2 regions of the Streptomyces sp. NPDC030995 genome follow, and region 1 is predicted to be linked to the other one. Evidence: riboswitches for the same ligand, from Rfam matches in the RefSeq annotation. Region 1 holds a riboswitch; the other holds the start of a gene.
What was found. Region 1 has a riboswitch for ZMP and ZTP ahead of ACZ45T_RS26940 (bifunctional 5,10-methylenetetrahydrofolate dehydrogenase/5,10-methenyltetrahydrofolate cyclohydrolase). Riboswitches for the same ligand answer to the same signal wherever they lie in the genome.
Positions count from the first base shown of each region.

Region 2: it holds a riboswitch for ZMP and ZTP, as region 1 does, so the genes downstream of both, ACZ45T_RS00875 (serine hydroxymethyltransferase) here and ACZ45T_RS26940 (bifunctional 5,10-methylenetetrahydrofolate dehydrogenase/5,10-methenyltetrahydrofolate cyclohydrolase) in region 1, are expected to answer to the same signal.

Region 1 is NZ_JBVIFS010000021.1:4,108-13,763, forward strand. It holds gene ACZ45T_RS26910 (amino acid permease) at 1-267, shown strand, start outside; gene ACZ45T_RS26915 (SRPBCC family protein) at 310-750, shown strand; gene ACZ45T_RS26920 (ATP-binding protein) at 839-1,936, shown strand; gene ACZ45T_RS26925 (vWA domain-containing protein) at 2,028-3,818, shown strand; gene ACZ45T_RS26930 (RNA polymerase sigma factor) at 3,815-5,395, opposite strand; gene ACZ45T_RS26935 (methyltransferase domain-containing protein) at 5,611-6,372, opposite strand; ZMP/ZTP riboswitch at 6,430-6,523, shown strand; gene ACZ45T_RS26940 (bifunctional 5,10-methylenetetrahydrofolate dehydrogenase/5,10-methenyltetrahydrofolate cyclohydrolase) at 6,597-7,445, shown strand; gene ACZ45T_RS26945 (NAD(P)/FAD-dependent oxidoreductase) at 7,630-9,072, opposite strand; gene ACZ45T_RS26950 (hypothetical protein) at 9,157-9,656, opposite strand, start outside.
Region 2 is NZ_JBVIFS010000001.1:173,444-183,099, reverse strand. It holds gene trpS (tryptophan--tRNA ligase) at 1-361, opposite strand, end outside; gene ACZ45T_RS00875 (serine hydroxymethyltransferase) at 649-1,917, opposite strand; ZMP/ZTP riboswitch at 1,952-2,042, opposite strand; gene rocD (ornithine--oxo-acid transaminase) at 2,194-3,399, shown strand; gene ACZ45T_RS00865 (glutathionylspermidine synthase family protein) at 3,408-4,610, opposite strand; gene ACZ45T_RS00860 (hypothetical protein) at 4,617-4,916, opposite strand; gene ACZ45T_RS00855 (DMT family protein) at 5,029-5,871, shown strand; gene pdxR (MocR-like pyridoxine biosynthesis transcription factor PdxR) at 6,044-7,438, opposite strand; gene ACZ45T_RS00845 (carboxymuconolactone decarboxylase family protein) at 7,486-7,986, shown strand; gene ACZ45T_RS00840 (hypothetical protein) at 8,040-8,843, opposite strand; gene ACZ45T_RS00835 (hypothetical protein) at 8,847-9,263, opposite strand; gene ACZ45T_RS00830 (hypothetical protein) at 9,253-9,656, opposite strand, start outside.

The sequences.
Region 1 (9,656 bases):
ACCTTCACGGCGACCGTCCCGTACCTGCTCTCCACCGCCGCGCAGATCTACTTCCTCGCCTCGGGCCGCTCCGAGCGGGTCGACCGCGGCCGCCTGGCGCGCGACGCCACCCTCGCCTGCCTGGCCTTCGCCTTCTCGATGTGGCTGGTCGCCGGCTCCGGCTACGCGGCCGTCTACCAGGGCGTGCTCTTCCTCTTCGCGGGCGTCCTCGGATACGCCGTGATGGCCGGGAAGAGGCACCGCGCGGCCGTTCCACCTGCGGGGTAGCGTGGAATGAGAGGACAGCCAGGGGGGCTCTAAGGGGTCGCCATGTCCGCGATCAGAAACACCATCGACATCGACCGCAGGCCCGAGGACGTCTACTCCTACATCACGGACCCCACGCACCTGCCGGAGTGGCAGGACAGCGCGGTCTCCGCCGTTCCCATGGGCGATCTCCCCGTCCACGTCGGTTCGCGGGTCGTCGTCACCCGGCAGATCGGCAAGCGGAGGGTCCCCACGACCATGGAGTTCACGGAGCTCGACCCGCCGAGGAGCTGGCACATCCACGGCGTCGACGGGCCGGTCCGCCCCGAGGTGCAGGGCACCATCGAACCCCTCGACGGCGGGACCCGTTCACGCGTCACCCTCTCCGTCGACTTCGAGGGCCACGGCATGGGCAGGGCGCTGGTCCCCCTCGCGGTCAAGCCCATGGTCCGCAAGGAGATGCCGCGGAGCGAGGAGAAGCTGAAGCACCTGCTGGAGGCCTGACCGCCCGCCGGAAAACCGGATGCCGCGGGTCGTGCGGTGCGCCCACACTGGGCTGCACCACACGACCCGATCATGAGGACCACCACCCGTGCAGGCAGCCGTCACCGTCACCCCCGCCCAGATCCCCGAACTGCTCCTCGGCCTCGCCACGGTGCGGCCCGTGTTCCTCTGGGGGGCTCCCGGTATCGGCAAGTCCTCGCTCGTACGGAAGTTCGCCGACTCGCTCGGCCTGGAATGCGTCAGCCTCCTCGGCACGCAGCTCGCCCCCGAGGACCTGATCGGCGTCCCGCAGATCCGTGACGGCCGGTCCGTCTTCTGCCCGCCGGAGGCCATCGCCCGCGACGAGCCGTACTGCCTCTTCCTCGACGAGCTCAACGCGGCGAGCCCGGACGTCCAGAAGGCCTTCTACTCGCTGATCCTCGACCGCCGGATCGGCTCCTACGAGCTGCCCGCGGGCTCCATCGTGATCGGCGCGGGCAACCGCGCCACGGACAACGCGCTGGCCCGGCCCATCGCCTCGGCCCTCGTGAACCGCCTCACCCACGTGCACCTGACGGCCTCCGCGCAGGACTGGCTGGTCTGGGCCGGCGAGCACGGCATCCACCCCTGGATCACCGACTACCTCACCGACCGCCCCGACCACCTCTGGTCGCAGCCGCCCAAGACCGAGGAGCCCTTCTCCACGCCGCGCTCCTGGCACATGCTCTCCGACGCCCTCCACTCCTTCGGGGCCGGAACGGGAACCGGAACCGGAAGCGGAAGCGGCAGTGGACTGGACGAGCAGACCCTGAAGGTGATCGCGCACGGCACGCTCACCCCCGCGCACGCCGTCTCCTTCTGCGGCTACGCCAAGATCGTCCGCCACTCCTTCGGGATCGAGGCGATCATGAAGGGGGACGCGCACTGGCCGCGCCGCCCGGAGGACCGGGACCTGCTGTACTACCTGGCCGACGCCTTCCGGGGACGTCTGGTCAAGGAACTGCCCGCCGACAAGACCCATGTCTCGCCCGTCCTGCGCGAGACCGCGTACCGGGCCCAATCGCTGCTCGTGCAGCTCGCCGAAATATCCGTCGAGGTCGCCCAGACCGTCATCGCCGACGACGCCGACGGTCTGCCGGTCCTGCCCGGCTGGTTCCTGATCGAGGCCGCCCGCGACATGCCCCGCCTCGTCGCGGCCCGCCGGTGAGCGGGTCGCGCTCCCGCGCGGGGAACCGGCCTGCCCTGGCTGCGCCTGCCCTGACTGCGCCTGGCGGGACCGTGTCCGGCGGGATCGCCGTATGAGCCGCAGCGCGCGTGGCAAGAACGCCAAGCCCGATCTCGCCGCCCAGGCCTTCGCCGAGGGGCTCGCCCTGGTCAAGCAGAACCCGGCGCTCGCCGCGCTCAACGCCAAGATCTGCCGCGAAACCGGATGCGCGGCCACCCCCGCAGGGGGACTGGTCGCGGTCACGTCCAACGGCACCCTCCACGTCCACCCCACCAAGCGGGCCGACCCCCGGGAATGGGCCTGGGCGATCGCCCACGCCCTGCTCCACCTCGGCTTCGGCCACGTCCCGGCCGCCAAGGAGGACGACCGCCCCCAGCCCGACCGCTTCGACCTCGCCGCCCGCTGCGCCGTCGTCAACCGCTTCCTGCTGACCTTCCCCGTCGGCCGCGCCCCGGACCACCTCCCGGCCGAGTACCCCGGCGGGGACGAGGAACTGCTCGCCGCCCGCTGGCGCCGCGACGGCATCCCGCCCGCCTACGAGAACTGCGGCACCGCCGGGAACCACCCCGACCAGGTCCTGGTCGGCTGGCGGACCCTGACCAGCGCCGTCCCCGACTGGGAGACCGCCTTCGCGCACGCCCTCACCCGGGCCGTCTCCGCCACCATGGCCGCGGCCGGCGGCCACGAGGGCCGCACACCGCGCCCGTGGGACCGCGCGCTCAACTGGTTCGTCTCCTCGTACCCGCTGCTCGGCGGCCTCGCCGCCGGACTGAAGATCGTCGCCGACGCCGAGCTGGCCCGCGCCCAGAACATCTCCATCGCCGCCGTCAGCGCCACCGCCGGGGAGATCTACATCAACCCGCTGCGCACCTTCGACGACGAGGAGTGGCGGTTCATCCTGGCGCACGAGATGCTGCACGCCGCCCTGCGCCACGGCGAGCGCCGCGGCGCCCGCGACCCGTACCTGCACAACGTCGCCGCCGACTACGTCGTCAACGGCTGGCTGGTGGAGATGCGGATCGGCAGCATGCCGGAGGGCCTGCTGTACGACCCGTCGCTCCAGGGGCTCTCGGCCGAGGAGGTCTACGACCGGATCGCCACCGACCTGCGCCGCGTGCGGCGGCTCGCGACCCTGCGCGGGAAGGGCGCCGGGGACATCCTGGGCGAGCCGCTCGCGCACGGCGCGCAGCGCCCGTACACGGACCTCGACGAGTTCTACCGGCGCGGCCTGGTCCAGGGCTTCGACCTGCACGAGGCGGGGGAGCGCGGCCTGCTGCCCGCCGGGCTGATCCAGGAGATCCGGGCCCTGGCCCACCCGCCCGTGCCGTGGGACGCGGCGCTCGCCCGCTGGTTCGACGAGTACGTGCCGCGGCCGGTGGCCGTACGGTCCTACGCGCGCCCGGCCCGCCGACAGGCCTCCACCCCGGACATCCCGCGCGCGGGCCGGTACTTCCCGCCCGAGGAGGTGGCCCGCTGCACCTTCGGCGTGGTCCTCGACACCTCGGGCTCGATGAACGCCGCCCTGCTCGGCAAGGCGCTGGGCGCGATCGCCTCGTACGCGGAAGCCCGCGACGTACCGGCGGCACGCGTCATCTTCTGCGACGCGGCGCCGTACGACGCGGGCTATCTGCCCCCGACCGAAATCGCGGGCCGGGTGAAGATCCGGGGCCGCGGCGGCACCGTCCTGCAAACGGGCATCGACCTGCTGCACCGGGCGGAGGACTTCCCGCCCGACGCCCCGGCCCTGGTGATCACGGACGGCTGGTGCGACACCCTGCGGATCCGGCGCGAACACGCCTACCTGGTTCCGCAGGGCGCCTCCCTGCCGTTCACGCCACGAGGGCCGGTCTTTCGACTGGCTTAGTCGAGGTAGTCGCGCAGCACCTGCGAACGCGACGGGTGGCGCAGCTTCGACATGGTCTTGGACTCGATCTGGCGGATGCGCTCACGGGTGACCCCGTACACGCGGCCGATCTCGTCCAGGGTCTTCGGCTGGCCGTCGTTGAGGCCGTAGCGCATGGAGACCACGCCCGCCTCGCGCTCCGAGAGCGTGCCCAGGATCGACTGGAGCTGCTCCTGGAGGAAGGTGAAGGAGACCGCGTCCGCGGGCACGACCGCCTCGGAGTCCTCGATGAGGTCACCGAACTCGCTGTCGCCCTCCTCACCCAGGGGGGTGTGCAGGGAGATCGGCTCGCGGCCGTACTTCTGGACCTCGATGACCTTCTCGGGGGTCATGTCGAGTTCCTTGCCCAGCTCCTCCGGGGTGGGCTCGCGGCCCAGGTCCTGGAGCATCTGGCGCTGCACGCGGGCGAGCTTGTTGATGATCTCGACCATGTGCACCGGGATGCGGATGGTGCGCGACTGGTCGGCCATGGCACGCGTGATCGCCTGGCGGATCCACCAGGTCGCGTACGTGGAGAACTTGAAGCCCTTGGTGTAGTCGAACTTCTCCACGGCGCGGATCAGGCCGACGTTGCCCTCCTGGATCAGGTCCAGGAAGAGCATGCCGCGGCCGGTGTAGCGCTTGGCGAGGGAGACCACGAGGCGGAGGTTGGCCTCCAGCAGGTGGTTCTTCGCGCGGCGGCCGTCCTCGACCAGGATCTCCAGCTCGCGCTTGAAGGCGGGCTTGTGGTCCTCCTCCTCTTCGAGCTTGTACTCGGAGAACAGGCCCGCCTCGATGCGCTTGGCGAGCTCCACCTCCTGCTCGGCGTTGAGGAGCGGAACCTTGCCGATGAGCTTGAGGTAGTCCTTGACGGGGTCGGCGGTGGCGCCGGCCACCATGACCGTCTGCGCCGGGGCGTCGTCCTCGTCGTCGTCGGACAGGACGAAGCCCTGGGTGCCGCCGGCCTTGGGGGCCTCTTCCTCGGCCTCGTCGACGAGGTCCTCGGCTGCCCAGTCCTCGCCCTCGGCCGCGGGGGTCTCACCCTCGTCGGCGTCCTTGGCGCTGGTCTTCTTCGCCGCGGCGGTCTTCTTCACCGCGGTCTTCTTGGCGGCGGTCTTCTTGACCGTGCGCTTCTTCGGCTCGGCGGCGGCCTCCGCCGACGCCTCGTCCTCGATGGCGGCGGCCGGCGAAGCGGATATCGCCGTGGCCGTGGCCGTGGCGGCCGAGGTCTTGCGCGCGCCGATGGGGCGCGGCGCGGCGGGGGCCTTCTTGGCCACGGTGCGGGCCGGGGCGGCGGCAGCCTTGCGGGGCTTCTTGGCGGCAGCCTTGGTGGCGGGGGCCGCGCTGACGTGAAGGGCGACACCCTCCTCGTCCAGGACCTGGTTCAGGCTGCGCAGGACCCGCTTCCACTGGTCCACCGGGATGCGGCCGGCCTCGAAGGCCTGGCGCACGTCGTCACCGTTGATGTGACCCTGCTCGCGGCCGCGCTCGACGAGCGCGACGAGGGCCTCCGATTCGGCGATCTCCGGAGGGAACGTACGGGACGGGCTGAGCGACACAAGGAGCCTCTCGTTGCGAACAGATAAGGGGTGAGCGGGACATCATCGCGCGAACTTGGGAAACAGACCCGAGGGGGGTCTCTATTCCGGGCCGCGCGAGGACGCCTGTCGGTTCATCGCATGCCCGAGTCGATTCGTTACGCGCTGAATTGAGTGACCTGCGCCACGCTGTGGCCACGCAACCCGATCCGGCCCGGATCCGTCCGCCCTCGCCGTCAGCCCGTTTTGCGGGCTTCGATGAGGAAGCGGGCGGTGTGCGCGACGAACGGGCCTTCGCGTTCGATCCGTTCGTGCAGCTCCCGCAATCGATCCCGGTACTGCCCGACCGTGAAGCCGGGCACCATCCAGATCACCTTCCTGAGAAAGTAGATCACGGCTCCGATGTCATGGAACTCCGTCCGCAGTCGCTCGGAGCGCAGATCGACGACTTCGAGGCCCGCCCCGGTGGCAGCGGCGACCGCGTCGTCGGGGTGCCGGCCGCGCCGGACCTCCTCCGGCTGCGGGCCGAGGAAATACTCTACGATCTCGAAGACGCTCGCCGGACCCACCTGCTGCGAGAGGTAGGTGCCGCCCGGAGTCAGCACCCGCGCGATCTCCTCCCACCAGATGGTCACCGGATGCCGGCTGGCGACCAGCTCGAAGGCCTCGTCGCCGAAGGGCAGCGGCGGCTCGTCGGAGTCCGCGACCACCACCGCGCCCAGCGGGTGCAGCAGCCGGGTCGCCTTCTCGATGTTGGGCGGCCAGGACTCGGTGGCCGCCATCAGCGGCGGCAGCGGCCCGGAACCGGCGAGGACCTCGCCGCCACCGGTCTGGATGTCCAGCGCGGACCGGACCCGGGCCAGGCGCTCCGCCAGCAGCCGCTGGTAGCCCCACGAGGGACGCTGCTCGGTGGCCCGGCCGTCGAGCCAGGAGAAGTCCCAGCCGTCCACGGAGACGGACTCGGCCTCGGCGACAAGATGGTCGAAAGTACGCGTCATGCATTGATCGTCCCAGGTCGGGCACCGGTCAACCACCGGATTGGTCGACTACAGTGGTCGGCGGGCCGTGACTGGCGTTCGGGTGGATCACCACCGGGGAGCGGCCCGGCGTACTCCGGTACGTCGATTGCCGCGCGCCTGGGCGAACCGCGAACCGCGATCCGCAGCGACGTTCAGGAGACCCCGTGACGACTGCCCAGACTGCCACTGCCTCTGCCCAGCTGATGGACGGCACCGCCCTCGCCCGCCGCATCTCGGAGCAGACCGCCGCCTACGCGGCGAAGATCACCGAGCGCACCGGCACCGCGCCCTGCCTCGCGACCGTGCTGGTCGGCGAGGACCCCGCCTCCGTGACCTACGTCCGGATGAAGCAGAACCGCTGCGCCAAGGCCGGGATCACCTCCCGCCACGTGGAGCTGCCGGCCGAGACCACCACCGAGGAACTGGTGGCCACGCTCACCGCGCTCTCCGAGGACCCGGAGATCAGCGGCATCCTGCTCCAGCACCCCGTCCCGCACCACATCGACGAGCGCGCCGCCTTCGAGGCCATCGCCCCCGGCAAGGACGTCGACGGGGTCACCATGCACTCCTTCGCCGCCATGGGCTTCGGGCTGCCGGGCTTCGTCTCCTGCACCCCCGGCGGCATCATGCGCCTGCTCGCCGCCTACGACGTGGACCTCACCGGCAAGCACGCCGTGGTCGTCGGCCGCAGCGCGATCCTGGGCAAGCCGGCCGGGATGCTGCTGCTGGAGCAGAACGCCACCGTCACCTACTGCCACTCCCGTACCGTCGACCTCCCCTCGATCGTGCGCCAGGCCGACGTGCTGGTGGCGGCCGTGGGCAAGGCCGAGTTCATCCGGGGCGAGGACATCAAGCCGGGCGCGGTGGTCCTGGACGCCGGCTACAACGAGGGCAACGTCGGCGACGTCCACTTCGAGTCGGCCGCCGCCCGCGCCTCGCTGATCACCCCGGTACCGGGCGGCGTCGGCCCGATGACCATCGCCGTCCTGCTGGAGCAGACCGTCCAGGCGGCCGCCGCGCAGGCCGGGCTGGAGCTGTCCGACCTGGTCTGAGCCGACCGGGTCCGAGCCGACCGGGTCCGAGCCGACCTGGTCTGAGCCGACCGGGTCCGAGCCGACCTGGTCTGAGCCGGCCTGGCCTGAGCCGGCCTGGCCTGAGCCGACCTGATCCGCATCGACCGACGCAGCACGAACGCCCCGGACCCCACGGTCAGGGGCGTTCGTGCTGCGTCGTCCGTCACAGGGCCCGGCTGACGGGGTTGGCCGGGCCGACCCCGTCGCCCTCCTGGTCCAGCCCGGCGATCCTGCGTTCGGCGGCGGTGAGCGGCGGCGCCTTGAGGGCGCCCTCGCCGGACGCGCGTAGCACGTGCCAGATCACCGACGGGCGCAGCCAGTGGGCGGGCGAGGTGCTCATGGTGAGGACCTTGAACAGGGCGGCGGTGAGCGCCTCCTCGGTGGTGGCGCCCGTCATCAGGCGGTTGACGTAGGCGTTGAGCAGTCCGGCGCCGGCCCGCGGCTTCATGCCGGTGGCCCCGGGATAGAGGATGTCCTGCGAGGTGGCGAGGTCCCAGGCGATGGCCACCTGCGGGGCGATCGCGCGCTGTGCCTCGCGGCCGATCGCGGGGTGGGCGAGCCCCTTGGCCCGGAGCAGGTGGCGGACGGCCAGCAGCCCCTTGGCCGCGACCGTCATGCCCTGCCCGTACAGCGGGTTGAAGGTGGCCACCGAGTCGCCGACCGCGAAGAACCCGTCGGGCAGGTCGGCCTTCTCGAAGTAGACCCGCCGGTTGGCGGTGCCCTGGGTGACGGCGACGTCCGTGAGGGGCTTCTTCCCCTCCAGCAGCTCGCCGACGATCGGATCCCGGACGCCCTTGGCGAAGGGAATGAACCGGTCGGGGTCGCCGGTCGGCTGGCCGCCGCGGGTGCCGGACAGGGTGGCCTGCCACTGGCCGTTCTCGATCGGCACGATGGTGGCCGTCTGCCCGGGAACGGGCACGCGCGGGTCGGACTGCACGTTGATGATGGGGAAGCCCGACTCGTGGGCGCCGGCCGGGGCCTCGAAGATCCTGGTCGCGTAGACGAGCCCGGAGTCGACCTCGGCCTGCCGGATACCGCTCACCCCCAGCTCCTGGAGCCAGGTCCGGGCCCGGGAACCGCGCCCGCTCGCGTCGACCACGAGGTCGGCGGTCACCAGCCTGCCCTGTTCGTCCGGGGTGTCGACGCGGACGCCTATGACCCGGGCCGCGGTGCCCTCCAGGCCCCGGACCCGGCTCCGCTGGAGGGTGGAGACCCCCTTCAGGGCGGTCACCCGGGCGCGGACCACCGAGTCGAGGAGGTCGCGGCTGCACGAGATGTTGAACTGCTTCTCCCCGCAGCGCGGGATCCAGCCCTGGGCGGTCTTGGTGACCAGGTCCGTGGGCAGGCTGCGGCGGATGGCTCCGGCGGCCGTCCAGTCCTCGGTGATGCCGGGCAGTATCTGCTCGATGGCGCGTGCCCCGCCGGACCACAGGAGGTGGGTGTGCCGGGCCTGCGGGAGTCCACGCCGCGGCGCCGGGCCCTCGGGCAGCGGGTCCGCGTCGATGATCGTGACCGTCGTGTGCTCGGCGAGGACGGCGGCCGCGAGGAGGCCGGCCAGGCTGCCGCCGATGACGACGGCGTGGCGGGGCGGTGAAGACTGGGTCATCGTGTGGTGCTCTCTGTCAGGGCCGTGCAAAGGCATCGGCGGAGGAAGTGCGTCGGCGGGGAGGTGCTGGTCACGTGCGGTGACTCATGGAGCGTTCCCCTCCCCGGTCTCCGCCGGACGGCCCAGCTGGCCCTCCCGCGCGAGCAGGTCGTCCAGGTGGTCGGCGAGCGACTTCCAGCCCCGCGGGGAGAGCCGGCCGGCCCGCGTGACGATGCTCCGTACGTCGTGCGAGCGCATCACGGCCAGCATCGGGTTCTCCTGTTCCCGCTCCGCGGACTCCAGTTCGCGGGCGATCCCGGTGAGGGTGGTGGCCAGGGCCTCGGTGTCGTCGGCCAGCAGGAAGCCGCCTTCGACGCCGTAGAAGCGCTGGATCCCGGCGGCCGCGGCGAGGTTCGGCAGGCCCTCGCCCTGGGCGAGGCGGGTCAGCGACTGCCCGGACGCGTCGAAGGACTTGGCGATGGCGGCGAGGGAATGGGGCTGCCCGTCCTCCCGCGGGCGGGTGCGGCGCAGGTGCTCGAACCGCTGGCGCACCTGTTCCCTCAGCGGGAGGCGGGGCGGTCTGCCGTCGAGGGTGAGCCGGATGG
Region 2 (9,656 bases), on a different contig from region 1:
CGCCCTTGGCGGACTTGTCCTTGAACTGCGTCATCCGGCTCGCCTCACCGAAACCGGTGATGCAGTTCATGACCCAGCCGAGCTGCGCGTGCTCGGGCACGTGGCTCTGGATGAAGAGCGTGCAGCGCTCGGGGTCCAGACCGGACGCGAGGAGCTGCGCGGCGGAGAGGCGGGTGTTCGCGCGGAGATCCTTCGGATCCTGCGGCATGGTGATCGCGTGCAGGTCGACGACCATGTAGAAGGCGTCGTGCGTCTCCTGCAAGGCGACGTACTGGCGGATGGCTCCGAGGTAGTTCCCGAGGTGGAACGAACCGGAGGTGGGCTGGATGCCGGAGAGCGCGCGAGGACGATCAGAAGCCATGCCTTCATTCTCTCAGGTGCGGGGGCGGGCTCTGGCCCGCCGCTGGCCGGAACCTTCCGGGCCGCGGGGGCGGTGCCGGTGCCGTGCGGGGGTACCGGGCGGTATCAGGGCGGCCGGATCTCCCCGGCCGAGCGACCGCTTTCCGCCGCGCCGCTGCTGGGGCTCCGCCCCAGACCACACGCCTCAAACGCCGGCGAGGCTGAAAGACCGGGGCTCCGCCCCGAACCCCGCTCCTCAAACGCCGGAGGGGCTGAAACATCCAGCCCCCCGGCAGCCGGGCCGCAGGGTCAGGACAGCGGGAGACCCGGGGCCGGGAAGGCCGACATCAGGGACGTGACCTCCGCGCGGACCGCGGCAAGGGCCTGCTCGTCCCCCTTGGCGGCGGCGTCCACCGAGCGCGAGATCCAGTCGGCGACCTGCGGCATGTGCTCGACCCCGAGCCCCCGCGACGTCAGCGACGGCGTTCCGATCCGGACGCCCGACGGATCGAACGGCTTGCGCGGGTCGAACGGGACCGTGTTGTAGTTCACGACGATCCCCGCCCGGTCCAGGGCCTTGGCCGCGACCTTGCCCGGCACGTCCTTCCCCGTCAGGTCGATCAGGATCAGGTGGTTGTCCGTACCGCCCGAGACCAGGTCGAAGCCCCGCTCCAGCAGCGCCGCGGCCAGCGCCTTCGCGTTGGCGACGACCGCGTGCGCGTACGACACGAAGGACGGCTGCGCCGCCTCGTGCAGCGCCACCGCGATACCTGCCGTCGTCTGGTTGTGCGGGCCGCCCTGGAGGCCCGGGAAGACCGCCTTGTCGATCGCCTTCGCGTGCTCCTCCCGGCACATCAGCATCGCGCCGCGCGGACCCCGCAGGGTCTTGTGCGTCGTGGTGGAGATGACGTCCACGTGCCCCGCCGGGGACGGGTGCGCGCCGCCCGCGATCAGGCCGGCGATGTGCGCCACGTCCGCGACCAGGATCGAGCCCGCCTCCTGGGCGATCGAGGCGAAGGCCGCGAAGTCGATCGTGCGCGGAAGCGCCGTACCGCCACAGAAAATGATCTTCGGCCGCTCCGCCAGCGCCAGCTCGCGCACCGCGTCGTAGTCGATCAGGCCCGTGTCGGGGCGGACCCCGTACTGCACGCCCCGGAACCACGAGCCGGTCGCCGAGACGCCCCAGCCGTGCGTCAGGTGCCCGCCCATCGGCAGGGCCATGCCCATCACGGTGTCGCCCGGCTTCGCGAAGGCCAGGTACACGGCCAGGTTGGCCGGCGAGCCGGAGTACGGCTGCACGTTGGCGTGGTCCACGCCGAACAGGCCCTTCGCCCGCTCGATCGCCAGGGCCTCGACGCGGTCGATGTTCTGCTGGCCCTCGTAGTAGCGGCGGCCGGGGTAGCCCTCGCTGTACTTGTTCTGCAGCACGGTGCCGGAGGCTTCCAGGACGGCCGCGGACACGTAGTTCTCACTGGGGATCAGGCGCAGGGTCTCCGCCTGGAGCACTTCCTCCGCGGCGACGAAGGACGCCAGCTCGGGGTCGGTCGCGGAAAGGGCGGGGTGGCGGCTCGCGGACATGGCGGGCTCCTCCGGGGTCGATGTGATCGGTACCCCGCGAGGCCCAGGCGAGCGGCCTTGTGTGCGGTCGAACGCGCACGGCTCCCCCGGAGTTCGTTCTCCGTGCGCCAGTCGCCGTGCGTACCCCTCACCTTAGCGGGCGTGGCTACCGTGGCGGCCGCGCTGAAAGGAAGGTTTCTGCATCGGGGATACGAGCGACGATATGGAAGCGACGATATGAAGGTGACGCCACCCTCGTCACCGGTTCACCTGGCAAGACCGACGATCGGAGACCCCGTGTCGACAACTGCTGATGCCATCCGCTCCGCCGACGCGCACAGCGCGCACAACTACCATCCGCTCCCCGTGGTCGTCGCATCCGCGGACGGCGCGTGGATGACCGACGTGGAGGGCCGCAGATACCTCGACATGCTCGCCGGATACTCCGCGCTCAACTTCGGCCACGGCAACCGCCGCCTGATCGACGCCGCCCGCGCGCAACTGGAGCGGGTCACCCTCACCTCGCGCGCTTTCCACCACGACCGCTTCGCCGACTTCTGCACCGAACTCGCCGCCCTGTGCGGCAAGGAGATGGTGCTGCCCATGAACACGGGCGCGGAGGCCGTGGAGACGGCGGTGAAGACCGCCCGCAAGTGGGGCTACGAGGTCAAGGGCGTCCCGGACGGCCAGGCCAAGATCGTGGTCGCGGCCAACAACTTCCACGGCCGGACGACGACCATCGTGTCCTTCTCGACCGACCACGAGGCCCGCGACCACTACGGCCCGTACACCCCCGGTTTCGAGATCGTCCCCTACGGCGACCTGACCGCGCTCGACGCCGCCGTCACCGCCAACACCGTGGCCGTGCTGCTGGAACCGATCCAGGGCGAGGCCGGGGTTCTGGTGCCGCCCGCCGGATACCTGGCCGGCGTACGGGAACTGACGCGCGAGCGGAACGTCCTCTTCATGGCGGACGAGATCCAGTCGGGGCTGGGGCGCACCGGCAAGACCTTCGCCTGCGAGCACGAGGGGGTCGTCCCGGACGTCTACATCCTCGGCAAGGCGCTCGGCGGCGGCGTGGTGCCCGTGTCGGCCGTGGTCGCCGACCGGGACGTGCTCGGCGTGTTCAAGCCCGGCGAGCACGGGTCCACCTTCGGCGGCAACCCGCTGGCCTGCGCGGTCGCCCTGGAGGTGATCGCGATGCTGCGCTCCGGCGAGCACCAGCAGCACGCCGCCGAACTCGGCGACCACCTGCACCGGGAGCTGAACCTGCTGGTCGGCGGCGGCGCGGTGACCGCCGTACGCGGCCGCGGCCTCTGGGCGGGCGTGGACATCGACCCGGCGCTCGGCACGGGCCGTGAGATCTCCGAGAAGCTGATGGAGCTCGGGGTCCTGGTGAAGGACACCCACGGCTCCACGATCCGGATCGCCCCGCCGCTGGTGATCAGCAAGGAGGACCTGGACTGGGGCCTGGACCAGCTCCGGTCGGTCCTCTCCGCCTAGCTGCGCAACTAGAGGATCACGTGGGGCAGGAAGCGGGCGTACTCGTCCGTGACCGGCCCCGCCGATTCGCGGATGCCGAGCCCCGCCGCCTCGTCCTCGACGACCCACGCGCCGAGCACCACCCGGTTGCCGTCGAAGTCGGGCAGCGGGGCCAGCGCCTGGAAGCAGTACCGCTCCCCCTCCTCCGGTACGAACGGCTCGCCGTCCGCGCCCGCTTCGTGGAGGGTGACCCCGGCGCCCTCGCGCCCCAGCAGCGGCTTCGCGACGTACCCCGTACCTCCGGCGTCGGCCAGCTCGCGCGGGCCGTCGAGGTAGGCGGGCAGCAGGTTGGGGTGCTCCGGGAAGAGCTCCCACAGGATCGCGAGCAGCGCCTTGTTGGACAGCAGCATCTTCCACAGGGGCTCGATCCAGCAGGTGGTGCCGGAGCCGCCGCCGTGGTCGTACGTGCCGAGGACCTGCGGGCCGAACTCGTCGGTGGCCAGCCACTCCCACGGGTACAGCTTGAAGCAGCTGCGGATGAAGCGGAGCTTTTCGTCCACGAACCGGCCGGACAGGCTGTCCCAGCCGATCTGCTCGACGGACAGGGCCTGGGTGTCCAGGCCGGCCTGCTCGGCGGTCTCCTGGAGGTAGGCGACCGTCATCAGGTCCTCGCCGAGCTCGTCGGTCTCGGAGTGCGCGAAGTGCAGCGGGCCGGGCGGCAGCAGCTCGGCCTGCCGGCGCCAGGCGTCGACGAGGCGCTCGTGGAGGGAGTTCCACTGGTCGGCGCCGGGGAACCGTTCCTCCATCCAGAACCACTGCGGGCTGGCCGCCTCCACCAGGGAGGTGGGGGTGTCGGCGTTGTACTCCAGCATCTTGGCCGGGCTGCCGGTGCCGTCGTAGCGCAGGTCGAAACGGCCGTACAGGGACGGCTGTTCGGCCCGGCGGCGCCAGGACTCGGCGATCTGCTCGGCGAGCCCGGCGTCGGTGATGCCGAGGTCGGCGAAGCGGTCGTGCTCGACGATGTGCGCGGCCGCGGCCAGGCACATGGCGTGCAGTTCCTCGACGACGTTCTCCAGCGCCTCGACCTCGGGGAGGGAGAAGGAGTAGTAGGCGCTCTCGTCCCAGTAGGGGCGCAGCGAGTCGTCGGGGTAGCGGGTGAGGGGGTAGATCAGGCCCTGCTCCTCGACGGTCTTCTGCCAGCCGGGGCGGGGCTCGATGCTGTGCCGCTGCATGGAGGATCAGCCGCCGGAGGAGCCGGAGCCGGTGTGGCCGCCGATGCCGCCGCGGGTGACCGCGGACTTGTCGAAGCTGCCGCCGGAGACCTTGCCGCTGACGACGGAGCCGCCGTAGTAGTACGCGCCGCGCCCGCCGCTCTTGCACTCCTTGTTGTTCAGCTTCTCCAGCGTGGCGCGGGACGCGCAGCGCTTGTCCGGCTCGTCGCTGCTGCCACAGGCCACGAGCGTGGCCGCGAGCAGGCCCATGCCGCCGAGTGCGACGGCGCCGGAGCGCATACGGCGCTGGTTGGTGCTGCTGTCCATGTCTGCTGTTCCCCCTAGAGGCGTGCTGCCGACAGACTAGAGCGGGGCCCCCGGCCGATGGAATCCAGCCGCCGTGAGATCCGTGACCTAGAGTCAGTTCGTGCTCATTGGGATGATTTGTGCGCTCGGTGCGGCAGTCTGCTTCGGCACGGCGTCGGTTCTGCAGGCGGTCGCGACGCGAGCGGCGGAGCCGGGCACGGGGTCCGGAGTGGACGCGGCCCTGTTCCTGCGGGCCGTGCGGCAGTGGCGGTACCTGGCGGGGCTCGGCCTGGACGCGGCCGGCTTCGTGCTCCAGATCATCGCGCTGCGCCATGTCCCGATCTATGCGGTGGGTGCCGCGCTGGCCGCGAGCCTCGCGGTGACGGCGGTGGTCGCGGCGCGGCTGCTGCGGGTGCGGCTGTCCCGTACGGAGTGGGCCGCGGTGGGGGTGGTGTGCGCGGGGCTGCTGATGCTGGGGCTCGCCTCCGGCGAGGAGGGCGCGAAGACCGGGTCGCTCGCGCTGAAGCTGGGGCTGCTCGCGGTGGCGGGGCTGGTCCTGGTGGTCGGCGCGGTGGCGGGCCGCCTCCCGGACGGCCCGCGGGCGCTGGTCCTCGGCCTGGCCTCGGGCACGGGCTTCGGGGTGGTGGAGGTCGCGGTCCGGCTCCTCGACTCGGTCCTGGACCTGCGCAACCCCGCGTTCTACGCCCTCCTGCTGGGCGGCGGTGCGGCCTTCCTCCTGCTCACCTCGGCCCTGGCCCGCGGCTCGGTGACCACGGCGACGGCGGGCATGGTCCTCGGCGAAACGATCGGCCCCGCGGTGGTGGGCGTCGCCTGGCTCGGCGACCGCACCCGCGAGGGCCTGGCGTGGCTGGCGGTGGCCGGCTTCGTGGTGGCCGTCGCCGGATCCCTGGCCCTGGCCCGCTTCGGCGAACCCGACCCAGCCGCGCCGGGAAAATCCAGCCCCGCCGGCGTTTGAGGCGCCCTTTCAGCCCCGCCGGCGTTTGAGGCGCCCTTTCAGCCCCGCCGGCGTTTGAGGCGCCCTTTCAGCCTCGCCGGCGTTTGAGGCGCGGGGGGTCCGGGGGCAGCGCCCCCGGCAACGGCGCCGCACCCGGCAGGCCCCGGCCCCGGCCCCGGCCCCGGCGGGAGCCTCACGGCAGCGCGGCGGAAAGGGCCGCCAGCGTCGGCGCCCACGCGCTGTCCGACGGAGTCCCGTAGCCGACGACCAGCGCGTCCCGCGGAGCGAGCTCGGCCTCCGGATGCCGGAACCGCGCCAGGCCGTGCACGGCCAGATCCTGCCAGGCCGCCGACTGCAGCACCGACCTCTCCGTCCCCACGGGAAGGTCCAGCACCGCGTGCAGCCCCGCCGCGATCCCGGACACGGCCACCCGCCCGCCCACCGCCGCCACGAGCTCGTCCCGCCGCCGCCGGTAGCGCAGCCGCATCCCCCGCACGTGGCGGTCGTACGCCCCCGAGGTGATGAACTCGGCGAGCGTGAGCTGCTCCAGCGCGCTGGAGGTCCAGTCGTTAAGTCCCTTGACCGCCAGGACCTCGTCGAGCAGCCCCGGCGGGACCACCATCCAGCCCATCCGCAGCCCCGGGGCGAGGGACTTGCTGGCCGTGCCGAGGTACACCACCCGGTCCGGGTCCAGGCCCTGCAGCGCCCCCACCGGCTGGCGGTCGTAGCGGAACTCCCCGTCGTAGTCGTCCTCCAGGATCAGCCCGCCCGTGGTCCGCGCCCAGTCGACCGCCGCCGCCCGCCGGGCCGGGGTCAGGGCGGCGCCCGTCGGGAACTGGTGCGCCGGGGTCAGGAGCACCGCGCCCGCCGCCCCGGTCAGCTCCCCCGTACGGGCGCCCTCCCCGTCCACCCCCAGCGGTCGCGTCCGCAGCCCCGCCCGCTCCAGCACGTCCCGGTGGAAGTCCAGGCCGTACCCCTCCACCGCCACCTCCCGCACCCGTCGCGCCCGCAGCGCCCCCGCCAGCAGCCTCAGCCCGTGCACGAAGCCCGCGCAGAGCACGATCCGCTCCGGGTCCGCGTACACCCCGCGCGCCCGCGCCAGGTAGTCGGCGAGCGCGCGGCGCAGCTCGACGCGGCCCCGCGCGTCGCTCCCGTAGCCGAAGGCCTCGTTCGGCGCGTCGGTCAGCGCCCGCCGGGCCGCCGAGAGCCAGGCCGCGCGCGGGAAGGCGCCCAGGTCCGGGGAGCCGGGCTGCAGGCTGTACGAGGGCCCCGCGCGCACGGGGTGCCGTACGCGGGCGGCGGCGGCGGTGCGGCGCGGGCGGGCCCGTTCGGCGACGCGGGTGCCGGAGCCCTGGCGGGCCGTCAGCCAGCCCTCGGCGACGAGCTCGGCGTACGCCTCCGCGACCGTGTTCCGCGCGATGCCCAGGTCGGCGGCGAGGGTACGGGAGGACGGCAGCCGGGTCCCGGCCGGCAGCCGGCCGCTGCGCGCGGCCTCCCGCAGCGCCTCGGTGAGCCCGGCCCGCAGGCCGCGCCCGGCGGACAGGTCCAGATGCAGGTCGGCTCCGAAAGTGGCCCACGATTGCGTCATGGATATGGACCATATCTCTGGGCCGCCTGCCTCCTAGGGTGGATCACATGACGACGACCACAGCCACCACCGAGACCGCCCACGAACACACCCCGCGCATGCAGATGGCGAAGCTCGCCCCCGAGGTCTACAAGGCCGTACTGGCCCTGGAGATCGCGGCCAGGAAGGGCCTGGACCCGGCCCTCGTCGAGCTCGTCAAGATCCGTGCCTCGCAGATCAACCACTGTGCCTTCTGCCTCGACATGCACACCAAGGACGCGATCGCGGCCGGCGAGAGCGTCGACCGGATCGTGCTGCTGGGCGCCTGGGAGGAGTCGCGGCACTTCTACACCGAGAAGGAGCTGGCCGCGATCGAGTTCACCGAGGCCGTCACGGTCCTGACGGACGGTTTCGTGCCGGACGAGGTGTACGCGAAGGCCGCGAGGCACTTCGAGGAGCGCGAGCTGGCCCAGCTGATCGCCGTCATCGCGACGATCAACGTCTGGAACCGGATCGGCGTCACGACCCGCCTGGTGCCGGGCCACTACACCCCCGGCATGTACAAGTAGGCCTGATCTAGGCCTGATCGGGCCGTCCCGTCCGGTCCGTCCCGTCCGTCCCGTCAGTCCGGCCTGAACGAGTCCACGGCCGCCGTCAGGTTCGCGCGCAGCGCCGGACCGTCGGTGGCCGGACCCGCCACCAGAACCGCCCACCGGCTGCCGTCCGCGGCGGCGGTGATCCGCTCGATCCCGCGGCGGCGGCCGCGGGACTCCGCGCTGTCGTACTCGTAGACCAGCTCGCAGGACGCGCCGGCCGACGGGGCGAGGGAGACCTCCCGGTAGCCGCTGTTGGCGCTCAGGTGCGTGGAGGAGGTCCGCAGCAGTTCGCACGCGTCGACGCCGGCGGGCTCGGTGACACGGAAGATCTGGAGCAGTGCGCTCCGGTCGCCGGGCCGGCGGTAGAAGGAGCCGTTGCCGTTCTCGTTGAGGCTGCGCTCCCAGCCCGCCGGTACGGCGACCGAGAAGCCGTTCTCGTCGTGCACCACCGCGTAGGACCCCGGGGCCGAGGGGCTCGCGGACGCGACGGCGCTCGGCGACGGGCCCGTGGACGGACCCGTGGACGGGCCCGTGTACGAACCGGATGCCGGACTGCGGGTCCCCGAAGCCGACGGGGGTGCCTCGGGGGCCTTCGGATCCGGCCCGGACAGTACGAACCACCCCGCCACGGCGGAGCCGCCCAGCACCGCGGCCCCGAGGGCCACCAGCAGCGGGACCTTCCACTCCCGGCCCGGGCCGCCCGTCGGCGAGGGTCTCCGCAGCCGGCCCAGTCCCCCGAGCCGCGGCGGCTGCGGGGGCTGCGGGGGCTGCTCCGCCCACTCCCAGCGCTGCGACTGCGGGTTCCACTGGGGGCCGCCGCCCGAGGACACCGGTCAGACCCCCAACGCCGCGAGCAGCCCGCCGAGGGCGGTGGCCGCGCTCACCGTCTCCACCAGCGGAGCCCAGCGCTCCAGGGCCCCGCGCAGCCGCGCGGGCAGGCCGGGCCGGATCTGCCCGGCCTCCTCCAGCTCGCCGGCGGCCTCGTCCAGTTCGGCGTCGAGGGCCGACTGGTCGGCGCTGCGGGGCAGGCGTACGAGGGCTGCGCGCAGCTCCCGTACGGCCTCCAGCAGTTCCGCGGCGCCCGGAGCGCCCGTCCCCGTACCGCCGTGGTGGACGGTGGTGGTGTTGGTGATGTGGGAGCCGCCGATGCTGAAGCTGCTGCGGTCGATGCGGTCGATCCGCACCTCCCCGCTTCCGGCACCGGAATCCGCACCCGCGCCCGCACCAGCACCCGTCACGTCATCCGTCATCGCTGTTCCTTCCGCCCGTGTGGTGGCCCGCGTGGTTGCTGTGTCCGCTGCCGCCCACGCTGAACGCGCTGTGGTTCACCGACTGGATGAACACCCCGCCCGCCGCCACGGTGACCGCGCGCTCCGCGAACTCCTCGGTGTGCCAGCCCGCTTCGTGCAGGGCCAGGGTCACGCCGGCGACGATCCGGTCCTGGATCGTCTTCAAGTACCGGTCCAGGTCCATCAGCTGGAACAGCGAGGCGTTCTCCTGCGCCGCGAGCTCGCGGACGGAGACGGCCGGACCGGCCGGGAGCGCGCCCGCGTGGCCCGCCGTGGCGATCTGCCACGGCGCCCGGCTGCCGCCCGACAGGGTGGTGAGCGCCGCGCCGAGCGAGCGCGGGGCGTTCTTGAGCG